One region of the Pseudomonas sp. 01L34 genome, then DNA from elsewhere that is predicted to be linked to it. Evidence: riboswitches for the same ligand, from Rfam matches in the RefSeq annotation. Region 1 holds a riboswitch; the other holds the start of a gene.
What was found. Region 1 has a riboswitch for cobalamin ahead of cobW (cobalamin biosynthesis protein CobW). Riboswitches for the same ligand answer to the same signal wherever they lie in the genome.
Positions count from the first base shown of each region.

Region 1 (5,523 bases):
CCGTACAGACTCGGGTCGCCGGAATGCACCCGGGCCACGTCCTGGCCGTTGGCGTGGGCGGTCTTGATCAGCTCGACGATCTGTTCCAGATGCAGTTCGGCGCTGTTGACCACCTGTTCGGCCCGGTGGCCTTCCAGCACGGCGGCGGGGACCAGGGAGCCGGCATATATGATGACCGGGCAGCTACGAATCAGCCGCTGGCCTTTGACGGTGATCAGTTCCGGGTCGCCGGGGCCGGCGCCAATGAAGTAGACGGTCATCGTCGTTTCCTGTCAGAAATAGGGCCTGGGCATGCTTCAGATGAAGAATGCTCATGATCGAAGGCGAGGATTATCGGGGATTTTACGCGGCGCTGGCCAATGCCAGGGTGGCCTGGGCGTATTTTTGTCGTGGAATCAGCAACTTTGCCGGTGCCTGGGCCAATTGTTCGGCCAGGGCCAACGCAGCGCTTTCCGCCACGCCGTAGCAACCGGTGCGTTCAAACGCGATGTCCGAGTGGTGGCTCAGTTGTGCTTGATAGGTCGCCAATTGTTCGCTGCTGAAGTACATCAGCGGCAATGCCAGTTGTTCGGCCAGTTCGATCAGGCCAGGTTCATCGCGCTTGAGGTCGATGCTGGCCAGGGCCTTGATCTCACGAAGCTCGATTTGATGGGCCTGTAACGCCTGATCGAGCAGCGCCCGCAGCGTGCTGACGGGGCAGCCGCGCTGGCAGCCCAGGCCGACCACCAGGGTCGGCACTGTGCCGTTTTCAGTCATGCGCTGTAATGGCCATCGCTTTTGCGGCGGAACAACCAGGCGCTGATCAGGCCCAGGGCCAGCCAGAACGCCACGTTGGTCAACTGCGAAGCGATTTTGAATTGTGCTTCCAGGGCTTCCGGCGCCAGCATCGAATGGACTTCCGGTTGTGGTGCGCCAATCACATGCGGCACGGCCAGGATCGCCACGCCGAGAACTTTCATCAGCCAGTGACGGCTGAACACGATCAACGCGATGCCGACGGCCGTGGACGCGGCAGTGCCGATCCACCAGATTTGCCGTTGCGCCAGATCAGCCGCGGCAGTGCCCGGCAGCTCAGGCGGCAGGCCGAGAGTCGGAGCCAGTACGAACGTCGCATAACCGGCCAGGCCCCAGAGCAGGCCCTGAGAGGTTTTGGTCGGTGCGCGCAGGGTGTAAAGACCGGCGAGCATCAGGGCGAAACCGACGGCTACCACCAGGTTGCCGCCGGTAGTGGACAGCACGCGCTGCCAGCCGTCTTCCGGTTCCCAGGCTTCGGCATCGTGGGTATGAGCGACTGCGCCCGCGGCGTGCTCGTGGATTTCAACAGCAGCCGGCTCGGATTTTTCGTAGGTCTCGGCCTGCAAAATCAGCGGGGAGACCCAGAAGCTTTGCAGCAGGGTCAATAGCAGGGCGGCCAGCAGCCCGGTGAAACCTGCGGTTTGCGCAATACGCTTGATCATCTCAGCAGGTCTCAATGGCACGGAAAGGCGGAGCTGTGACGGGTATCGTGCGCGGCGTTGTGCACCGCTTCGATGTGCGAGAAACCGGCGAAATACACAAGGCTGGCGCCAAGGATCGACGCACACACGGCGGCGGTCAGGCGTTGAGTCAGGGTCGTGGTGGTGCTGGCGATGCTCTTGTCGGTATTGCTGGCGGTGCTGCTGATGATCGTCATGGCGCTTCCCTCTGGTCTGTCAGCGGGTGAATAGAGCGCATGAAAATCTCCGCACGCCAAGGGCTCGCAGAGATTTCGAACAGCGCCCGCCCACCGCGGGTTTGTTATTCAGTGAACGTAAAAGTCACTTTGTGTTGCGGGCCGGTCTCCGGGCTCGCGAGGGGCTGGGCTTGCGCCTGGACCTGCAAGCATCACCTTCCCATGCCATATGACCGGCACAGTGGATCTGACGCTTCACTCGCTTACCGTTGCGGGGGCAGCACCGGACTGACATGGCTTTAGAGTAAAGCACATGATTCACCGGTTTCCCGTTTCACCCTGTGAAGGGCACCCGTAACAAGGCGTGTAGGAGAGCATGGGCGAGGGCGGGGAGTCAATTGGCAGGGGGTCTCACTAACACCCAATACCTGTGGCGAGGGAGCTTGCTCCCGCTCGAGCGCGTAGCGGTCGCATCGGATTCATGCGGTCTGTCTGTAAGATTTGCAGTGCATGGTTTCACGGCTGCTTCGCAGCCGAACGGGAGCAAGCTCCCTCGCCACAGGCAAGCCCCCTCGCCACAGGTGATCGTATTCGCCGACAAGACATTGACCCGCCCCCACACGATGCGTAGCCTTGCGCTTTCGAGGTTCTTCGGCGTCTGTCGAAGCTAAGAAGGGAACGCGGTCGATGCCGCGGCTGCCCCCGCAACTGTGAACGGTGATGTTCGCTGCCACGCCACTGCAAACCCTGTGCAACGGGTTCGCGGGAAGGCGCAGCGAATGCCGGGCCAACGCCCGGCGCACCGTCAGCCAGGAGACCTGCCTCGACACAGATTCTCACTTTCAACCGGGCGGGGTGATCCGGTGGCGAACTCTTCAGGCACGCGTGCCCGCGTTGCCGGTTGTCGTCCCGTATGCCCGCCACCTTGCCAAAGGGCATCCGATGAAAACACTGGCCAAACTCCCCGTCACCATCGTTACCGGCTTCCTCGGTTCGGGCAAAACCACCTTGCTGCGGCACATGCTCGACAACGCCCAGGGCCGTCGCATCGCGGTGATCGTCAACGAGTTCGGCGAGCTGGGCATCGACGGCGAGATCCTCAAGCAGTGCTCAATCGGCTGCACCGAAGAAGAGGCCAGCGGCCGCGTCTACGAGTTGGCCAACGGCTGCCTGTGCTGCACCGTTCAGGAGGAATTCTTCCCGGTGATGCGCGAGTTGGTTGCTCGCCGCGGCGACCTCGACCACATCCTCATCGAAACCTCGGGCCTGGCCCTGCCAAAGCCTTTGGTTCAAGCCTTCCAGTGGCCGGAAATCCGCAGCGCCTGCACCGTTGACGCGGTGATCACCGTGGTCGACAGCCCGGCCGTCGCTGCCGGCACTTTCGCTGCATTCCCGGATCAAGTGGACGCCCAGCGCAAACTCGACCCGAACCTGGACCACGAATCGCCGCTGCACGAACTGTTCGCCGACCAACTGGCCAGCGCCGACCTGGTGATTCTCAACAAGGCCGACCTGATCAGCGCCGCAGACCTTGCCCGCGTGCGCCTGGAAGTCGCCGAAGAGCTGCCACCGGCGGTGAAAGTCATCGAAGCCAGCAGCGGTCGCTTGCCGCTGGACGTGCTGATCGGCCTCGGCGCCGGTTCCGAAGAACACATCGACAGCCGCCACAGCCATCACGATCATCACCATGAAGGTGAAGACGACCACGATCACGACCATGACGCGTTCGACTCCATCTCGATCGAGCTGCCACAAGCCGACGAAAGCCTGCTGATGGACGCGCTGACGCAACTGGTGGTGCAGCACGGTATTCTGCGGGTCAAGGGTTTCGCGGCGGTGCCGAACAAGCCGATGCGCCTGCTGATTCAGGGCGTGGGCACGCGTTTCGACAAGCACTTCGACCGTCAGTGGGGCGCCGAGGAAGCGCGCACCACCCGTCTGGTGTTGATCGGTCAGGCGCTGGACGCCGTTCAACTCGAAGCGCAATTGCGCGCTGCGCTCAGCGTTTAACCCATGCACCTGCTCAGGACCCAGCCCGGCGGTTTCGTGTCGGATGACAACATTGCCGACCTTGGACAAACCCCCGCCGAGCTGGTGATCCTGTGCAGCGGCGATTCCAGTCTGGCGTTGCTCGCCGAGGCGGCGCAGCAGCTGCCCGACGATTACCCGAGCCTGCGCCTGGCCAACCCGATGCAGGTGCAGAATCACGCCTCGGTCGATCTTTATGTCGACGAAGTGCTGCGCCACGCCAAGGTGATTCTGATCTCGCTGCACGGCGGCATCGCCTATTGGCGTTACGGCATCGAGCGTCTGGTGGAATTGTCCCAGCGCGGTGTGCAGTTGATTCTGGTGCCGGGTGACGATCGCCCGGACCCGGAACTCAGCGATCTGAGCACCGTGGCCCCCGAAGACCGCGACCGGCTCTGGCACTTCCTGCGTCAGGGCGGCATGGCCAATGCGCTCGACCTGTTTCGCTGCCTTGCCAGTCGTTGGCTGGGTCGTGATTATCCATGGTCCGAGCCGCAAACCCTGCCACGCACCGCGATCTACCACCCGCAAAAAAGCCCCGCGCACCTTCAGGATTGGCAAGCCGATTGGCAGGCCGATCAGCCGGTGGCGGCGGTGCTGTTTTACCGCTCGCACTTGCAGGCGGCGAACACCGGTTTCATCGATATTTTCTGCCAGCGTTTGCAGGCGGCAGGGCTCAACCCGTTGCCGATTGCGCTGGCCAGTCTGAAAGAGCCAGGCTGCCTGGCGGTGGTCGAGGACTGGCTGGATGAAGTTGAGGCGGGGGTGATTCTGAACACCACCGGTTTCGCCCAGTCCAGCCCTGAAGCGCCGCATCTGCGGCCGTTTCGTCGCAACATCCCGGTGATTCAGGCGATCTGCGCCCAGGACAACGAGCCCGGTTGGCGTGCCAGCGAGCAAGGCCTCGGTCCCCGTGACTTGGCGATGCACATCGCGCTGCCGGAGCTGGACGGGCGAATCATCAGTCGGCCGATCAGCTTCAAGGATCTGGCGTGGCGCAGCGAGCGCAGTCAGTCCGATGTGGTTTGCTATCGACCACAACCGGAACGCATGGATTTTGTCGCTGAACTGGCGCGGTGCTGGATCGATCTGGCGCGGCTGCCCAACAGCGAAAAACGCATCGCCCTGATCCTCGCCAACTACCCGACTCGCGATGGACGCATCGGTAATGGCGTCGGTCTCGACACCCCGGCCGCTGCGCTGAACATCCTGCGTGCCCTGTACGCCGAAGGTTATCCGTTGCCGGCCGAGTTGCCGGACAGCGGCACCGCGCTGATCCAGCAACTGCTTGGTGGTGTCAGCAATGATCTGGACACTATCGATCAACGTCCGTGCCAGCAAAGCCTGGCGCTGGATCATTACTTTTTGATGTTCAACGCACTGCCCGAAGCCAATCGCGAGGCGGTGCTGCAACGTTGGGGCACGCCCGAAAGCGATCCGATGTTCCGTGGCGGGCGAATGATGATTGCCGGGTTGCGCTTCGGCCTGACTTTCGTCGGCATTCAACCGGCCCGGGGGTATCAGGTTGACCCGAGCGCGGTCTATCACGACCCGGACCTGGTGCCGCCCCACGGTTATCTGGCGTTCTACTTCTGGTTGCGCAACACCTACGGCGCCCACGGCGTGATCCATGTCGGCAAGCACGGTAACCTCGAATGGCTGCCGGGCAAGGGCGTCGGGTTATCTGAAAACTGCTGGCCCGACGCGCTGCTCGGACCGCTGCCGAACATCTATCCGTTCATCGTCAACGACCCGGGCGAGGGTGCCCAGGCCAAGCGCCGTACGCAAGCGGTGATCATCGATCACCTGATGCCACCGCTGACCCGCGCCGAAACCTACGGCCC
Region 1 is NZ_JBFTSX010000002.1:355,381-360,903, reverse strand. It holds gene cobM (precorrin-4 C(11)-methyltransferase) at 1-260, opposite strand, end outside; gene AC1DQM_RS06055 (cobalamin biosynthesis protein) at 343-756, opposite strand; gene AC1DQM_RS06050 (CbtA family protein) at 753-1,457, opposite strand; gene AC1DQM_RS06045 (CbtB domain-containing protein) at 1,469-1,672, opposite strand; cobalamin riboswitch at 1,795-2,022, opposite strand; cobalamin riboswitch at 2,279-2,491, shown strand; gene cobW (cobalamin biosynthesis protein CobW) at 2,594-3,661, shown strand; gene cobN (cobaltochelatase subunit CobN) at 3,665-5,523, shown strand, end outside.

Region 2 (5,523 bases), on a different contig from region 1:
CACCGCGCTGGGCCAGCCGCGCATGCCAATCCAGCAGACGGGCCGGGGTCAGGCTCAGGCCAGTGGGATTGTTCGGATTGACCACCACCAGCACGTCCAGGTTGTCGAGAAAGAAATCGACTTCCGACTCCAGGACTTCACGCACGACATAACCGTTGCGACGCCAGGCTTCAGCGTGCTCGGCGTAACACGGCGACAGCACGCCGACCTTGCCGGCCCTGCGCAAACGCGGCAGCAACTGAATCGCCATTTGCGAACCGGCCACGGGCAACACCTGGGCCGCACCGTAATAGTCGCAGGCGGCTTGCTCCAGACCGTCATCGGTTTCCGGCAAACGTGCCCAGGCCCGCAGCGGGATATCCGGAACCGGGAATGGCCAGGGCGCAAGACCACTGGACAGGTCGAGCCAATCGGCTTCGGCGATACCGTATTCAAGTGCTGCCTTGCGCAACCGGCCACCGTGTTCAAGCATAGAATTCAGCCCCCACGCAGAGAATCAGCAGCCATAACCATACCCCGCGCTGGACCAATTGCCAGCCACGGTCGATGGAATCGGCATCCGCCGGCACGCCTTCGCCCAACTGCGGACGCTGATGCAGTTCGCCGTGATAAATCGCCGCCCCGCCCAACTCGACACCCAACGCACCGGCACCAGCCGCCATCACCGGCCCGGCATTCGGGCTGTCCCAGGTCGGCCCCTGGGTGCGCCAGCATTTCAGCGCCAGTCGGGTTTTGCCCAACAGTGCGTAGGTCAACGCCACCAGGCGTGCAGGAATGTAGTTCAGGACATCGTCGATCTTTGCGGCAGCCCAGCCGAAACGCTCGAAGCGTTCGTTGCGATAACCCCACATCGCATCCAGGGTGTTGCTCAGACGATAGAGCACCACACCGGGCGCACCCGCCACGGCAAACCAGAACAGCGCGGCGAACACTGCATCGCTGCCGTTCTCCAACACCGATTCGGTGGCGGCGCGGGCGACTTCGGTTTTGTCCAGTTCGCTGGTCTGACGGCTGACCAGATAACCGACGCGTGTGCGCGCCTCAACCAGATCATCGCTGCGCAGGGCCTTGGCCACCGGCTCGACATGCTCGCCGAGGCTGCGCATGCCAAGCGCGCAATAGAGCGCGAGAATCTCGACGATCCAGCCAACATAAGGTGCCCAGGACAGCGCGGTGACCAGCAAGGTCAGCGGCACGACCGCCATCACCCAGGCCGTCACCCCGTGACTGCGCCAGCCGCGGCCAGCGGAGTTGAAACGTTGTTCGATGCGATCGGCAAAACGACCGAACGCCACCAGCGGATGCCAGCGTTTGGGTTCACCCAGCAGCGCATCCAGCGCGACCGCGGCGACACTCAACAACGCCACACTCATTGACTCACTCCCCAATAATTTTCATACAGCAACTCGTTGAGCGGACGCGCTTGCGCCCAGCCTTCGAGTACCAGCATCGGCGCTGGATAGAATTCCTTGACCGGCCCCAGGCAAAGAACGGCCAAAGGCTTGGCCCCGGTCGGCAAACCCAACAGGTTCGCCAAGGCTTGCGGCTCGAACAGCGACACCCAGCCCATGCCCAGGCCTTCGGCGCGGGACGCCAGCCACAGGTTCTGGATGGCACAGGACAGCGAGGCCATGTCCATTTCCGGTAACGTACGACGGCCGAAGATATGCCGTTCGCGATCGTCCATCAGCGCAGCGACCAGCACTTCGGCGCAGTCTTGGATGCCTTCGACCTTGAGCTTCATGAACTCGTCGGAGCGCTCGCCGAGGGCTTCGGCGGTGCGGACGCGTTCTTCCTCCACCAGTTGCTGGATCTGTCCGCGCAGCGCCCGGTCGCTGATGCGGATGAACCGCCAGGGCTGCATCAGACCGACGCTCGGCGCCTGGTGCGCGGCTTCGAGCAGGCGCCTCAGTAACTCGGGCTCAACCGTGCCGCCACTGAAGTGGCGCATGTCACGACGCTCGCCGATGGCTCGGTAGACCGCATCGCGTTCGGCTTCGGAAAAGGCGTTTTCTGTCATGGCCTGCTCGCGATGACGGCTTCACGATCGGGCGCCAACAACGCAGCAATCGCCGCCGGATTGGACGGAAAATAAAAGTGCACATAAGAGGCCGTCATCCGCCCCTCACGATAAACCGCCTCTGCCCCTCGCCCGCCATTGGGGCTCAGGCCACGCGCAATCGGCTCAAGCTCGGTGCTGGTCAGCGAGTGGTGATAGGTGTGCCCGCGCAGCAAACCTTCAGGCAGTTCCACCGCCTGCAAGGCCAACGCCGCCAGACGCTTCTGCATCACCGCATCACCGGTCAACAAGCCAACCAGCTCAGCGCGAGTACCCTCGACATCGGTCAACGAGTCCAGCAGGTACAGCATGCCGCCACACTCGGCCAGCAACGGTTTGCCCGCTGCGTGGTGATCGCGAATGGCGATCAGCATTGGCGTGTTTTGTGACAACGCCACATGGTGCAATTCAGGGTAACCGCCCGGCAGATAAAGGCTGTCTGCCGCCGGCAACTCGCGGTCGCGGATCGGCGAGAAGAAAGACAACTCGGCGCCCATCGCCCGCAGCAGATCCAGGCTCGCGCCGTAGGTAAATGCAAAGGCTTCGTCCCGGGCCACGGCAATCCGCACACCGGCCAGCAATGGTTCGGCGGCGATCACTTCAGGCGCGGCGAATTCCACGGCAGGCGGTAACGCCACGTCGCAACTGCTGGCCAGCGAGGCGGCGGCTGCATCGAGGCGCAGATCGAGATCATTCAATTCGCTGGCCTGTACCAGGCCGAGGTGCCGACTCGGCAATTCGATGCCGGTTTCCCGGGACAGCGCGCCGTACCAGCGCAAGCCTTCTGTCAGACTGCCTTCGAGCAATTGCGCATGACGCAGGGTGCCAACCCGGTTGGCCAACACACCGGCAAACGGCAAATCCGGCTGATAGCGCGCAAGCCCCAGGGCCAGTGCACCAAACGTCTGCGCCATCGCGGTGCCGTCAATCACGCCGAGCACCGGCACACCGAAATGCCGCGCCAGATCGGCACTGGACGGCGTACCGTCGAACAACCCCATGACGCCTTCGATGAGAATCAGGTCAGCTTCGCCAGCGGCTTCCCACAACAGGCGACGACTTTCCTGCTCGCCGACCATCCACATGTCCAGCTGATAGACCGGCGCACCGCTGGCGCGCTCTAGAATCATCGGGTCGAGAAAGTCCGGGCCGCATTTGAACACGCGCACCTTGCGCCCCTGATTGCGATGCAAACGGGCGAGCGCGGCGGTGACGGTGGTCTTGCCCTGACCGGAGGCCGGCGCGGCAATCAGTACCGCCGGGCATTGACGTGGTTGATTCACAACTCGACGCCTTTTTGCGCCTTGATCCCGGCCTGGAAGGCGTGCTTGATCATGCCCATTTCGGTGACGGTGTCAGCCAGTTCGATCATCTCCGGTTTGGCGCCACGGCCAGTGACCACCACATGCTGCATCGGCGGACGGGCTTGCAAGTCGCTGAGCACCTGATCGAGATCGAGGTAACCGTGCTTGAGGGCGATGTTCAATTCATCGAGTACCACCAGGCCAATCGACGGATCGCTCAGCAGTTCGCGGGACACCGCCCACGCAGCTTCGGCGGCGGCGATGTCACGCTGGCGGTCCTGGGTTTCCCAGGTGAAGCCCTCGCCCATCACATGAAAACGCACCTGCTCCGGAAAGCGCCGGAAGAACAACTCCTCGCCGGTGCTGCTGCGCCCCTTGATGAACTGCACTACGCCGCATTGCATGCCGTGGCCCATGGAGCGCGCAAGCATGCCGAACGCCGAACTGCTCTTGCCTTTGCCGTTGCCGCTCAGCACCAGCAGCAGGCCGCATTCATTCGGCGAGTTGGCGATGCGTTCGTCGATCACGGCTTTTTTGCGCAGCATGCGCGCCAGATGGCGTTCGTCACGATCGGGGGTATCAGTCATGGGGGAGCTCTCCGTTGAGGCTGGATAACGGCGGGCAGGCACAAGAATAGACGGCAAGAAGCCTGGCATCGCCCACCGTGATGCCGCTGAATGGATCAGGCCGGTCTCCGGGCTCATGAGCGGCACTTGGCCCGACTGCGCGCCTTCCCATGTCAATCGTCGACACAGTGGCTCAAGGCGCAGTCTTCACTCATTTACCGTTGCGGGGGCAGCGCCGGGATCGCGATCGTTCTTCGCTGGAAGAAACTCACTCACCGGCTTCCCTGTTTCACTCTGTCGACCAAGGCCACAGAGCACCTGAAACAAGCCGCGAAGGTTAGAGGGTTGGGGGTGGAGCGTCAATTAAAGACGGGACGCCTTCCGGCGAATAACTGCCGCCGATCAATTATCTGACGCCAATCTTGTGCCACACTGCCAGCAGTGATATCAAAGAGCCACAACCTCATAACACAATAACAAGGGTGAGCCACATGCAAGGCATGATCATCAGCAATCCGAAGCTGGAATTCCTGCGCCCGGTGCTGGAACGCTGGTTTGACTGTATCGACCGCTACAACGCCGTGCGCGGCGATAACGATACGCCTTACTGGTACGACGAAAACGCCAACCTCGGCCTGCTCTCTGCCGCAGCCTGGATGGCGGAAATGGTCACGCTGCAGCAAACACCGACGCGCAAACAGACCGAAGAAGGCGAACGCAACGCCCGCGCCGATCTGTTTATCGCCACCAGCGAAGAACGCGCATACCTGCAAGCCACCCAGCGCTGGCCGCGGGTCAATAGCTTGAACCTGACCCAGGCACTGGCGGACATCACCAGCGACGCGAAGCGCATCAGCTACGCCAGCGACCTGAAACTCGGCTGCCTGTTTGTCGCCCCGCAAAAAGCCCAGCACAGCGCCACCCCGGAAGAACTCCAGGACATGCTCGACGACCTGCAAAAGGAACACACCTGCGCCGTGGCCTGGTATTTCCCTTACGCCTACCGCAAGTTGCGCAATGAAGCCGGCAACTACCACCCGGGTATCGCCGTGCTGTTCAAGGAAGCCCGCGGCTGACTGGTTGAACCATCGGGTGTCTACGCTTCTCTATGATTACGTCAATGCATTCATAGGGAAGATCAGTAATGCGCAAACCCCAGCTCGTTTTCATCATCGCGCTCGCCGGAGGGCTCGCCGCCTGTGGTGAAACCTCCAGCCTGCAAGTCTCGGACGGCACCGGACCGTCGCCCAAGCTGCCGGAACCGAACAAAACCCTGATCCCGACGGTGAACATCGCCCCGGCGATCGGCTGGCCTCAAGGTAAAAAACCCACTGCCGCGCCAGGGACTCAGGTGGCGGCGTTTGCCGAAGGCCTCGATCATCCCCGCTGGCTCTACGTATTGCCCAACGGCGATGTGCTGGTGGCCGAAACCAACTCGCCGCCCAAACCCGACGACGGCAAAGGCATTCGCGGCTGGGTCATGGGCAAAGTCATGGGCCGTGCCGGGGCCGGCGTTCCCAGCCCGAATCGCATCACTCTGCTGCGGGACAAGGACCACGACGGCGTCGCCGAAACCCGCACGGTGTTCCTGGAA
Region 2 is NZ_JBFTSX010000004.1:610,061-615,583, forward strand. It holds gene cobD (threonine-phosphate decarboxylase CobD) at 1-472, opposite strand, end outside; gene cbiB (adenosylcobinamide-phosphate synthase CbiB) at 465-1,373, opposite strand; gene bluB (5,6-dimethylbenzimidazole synthase) at 1,370-2,020, opposite strand; gene AC1DQM_RS14810 (cobyrinate a,c-diamide synthase) at 2,017-3,342, opposite strand; gene cobO (cob(I)yrinic acid a,c-diamide adenosyltransferase) at 3,339-3,950, opposite strand; cobalamin riboswitch at 4,032-4,266, opposite strand; gene AC1DQM_RS14820 (hypothetical protein) at 4,421-5,005, shown strand; gene AC1DQM_RS14825 (PQQ-dependent sugar dehydrogenase) at 5,074-5,523, shown strand, end outside.
Region 2: it holds a riboswitch for cobalamin, as region 1 does, so the genes downstream of both, cobO (cob(I)yrinic acid a,c-diamide adenosyltransferase) here and cobW (cobalamin biosynthesis protein CobW) in region 1, are expected to answer to the same signal.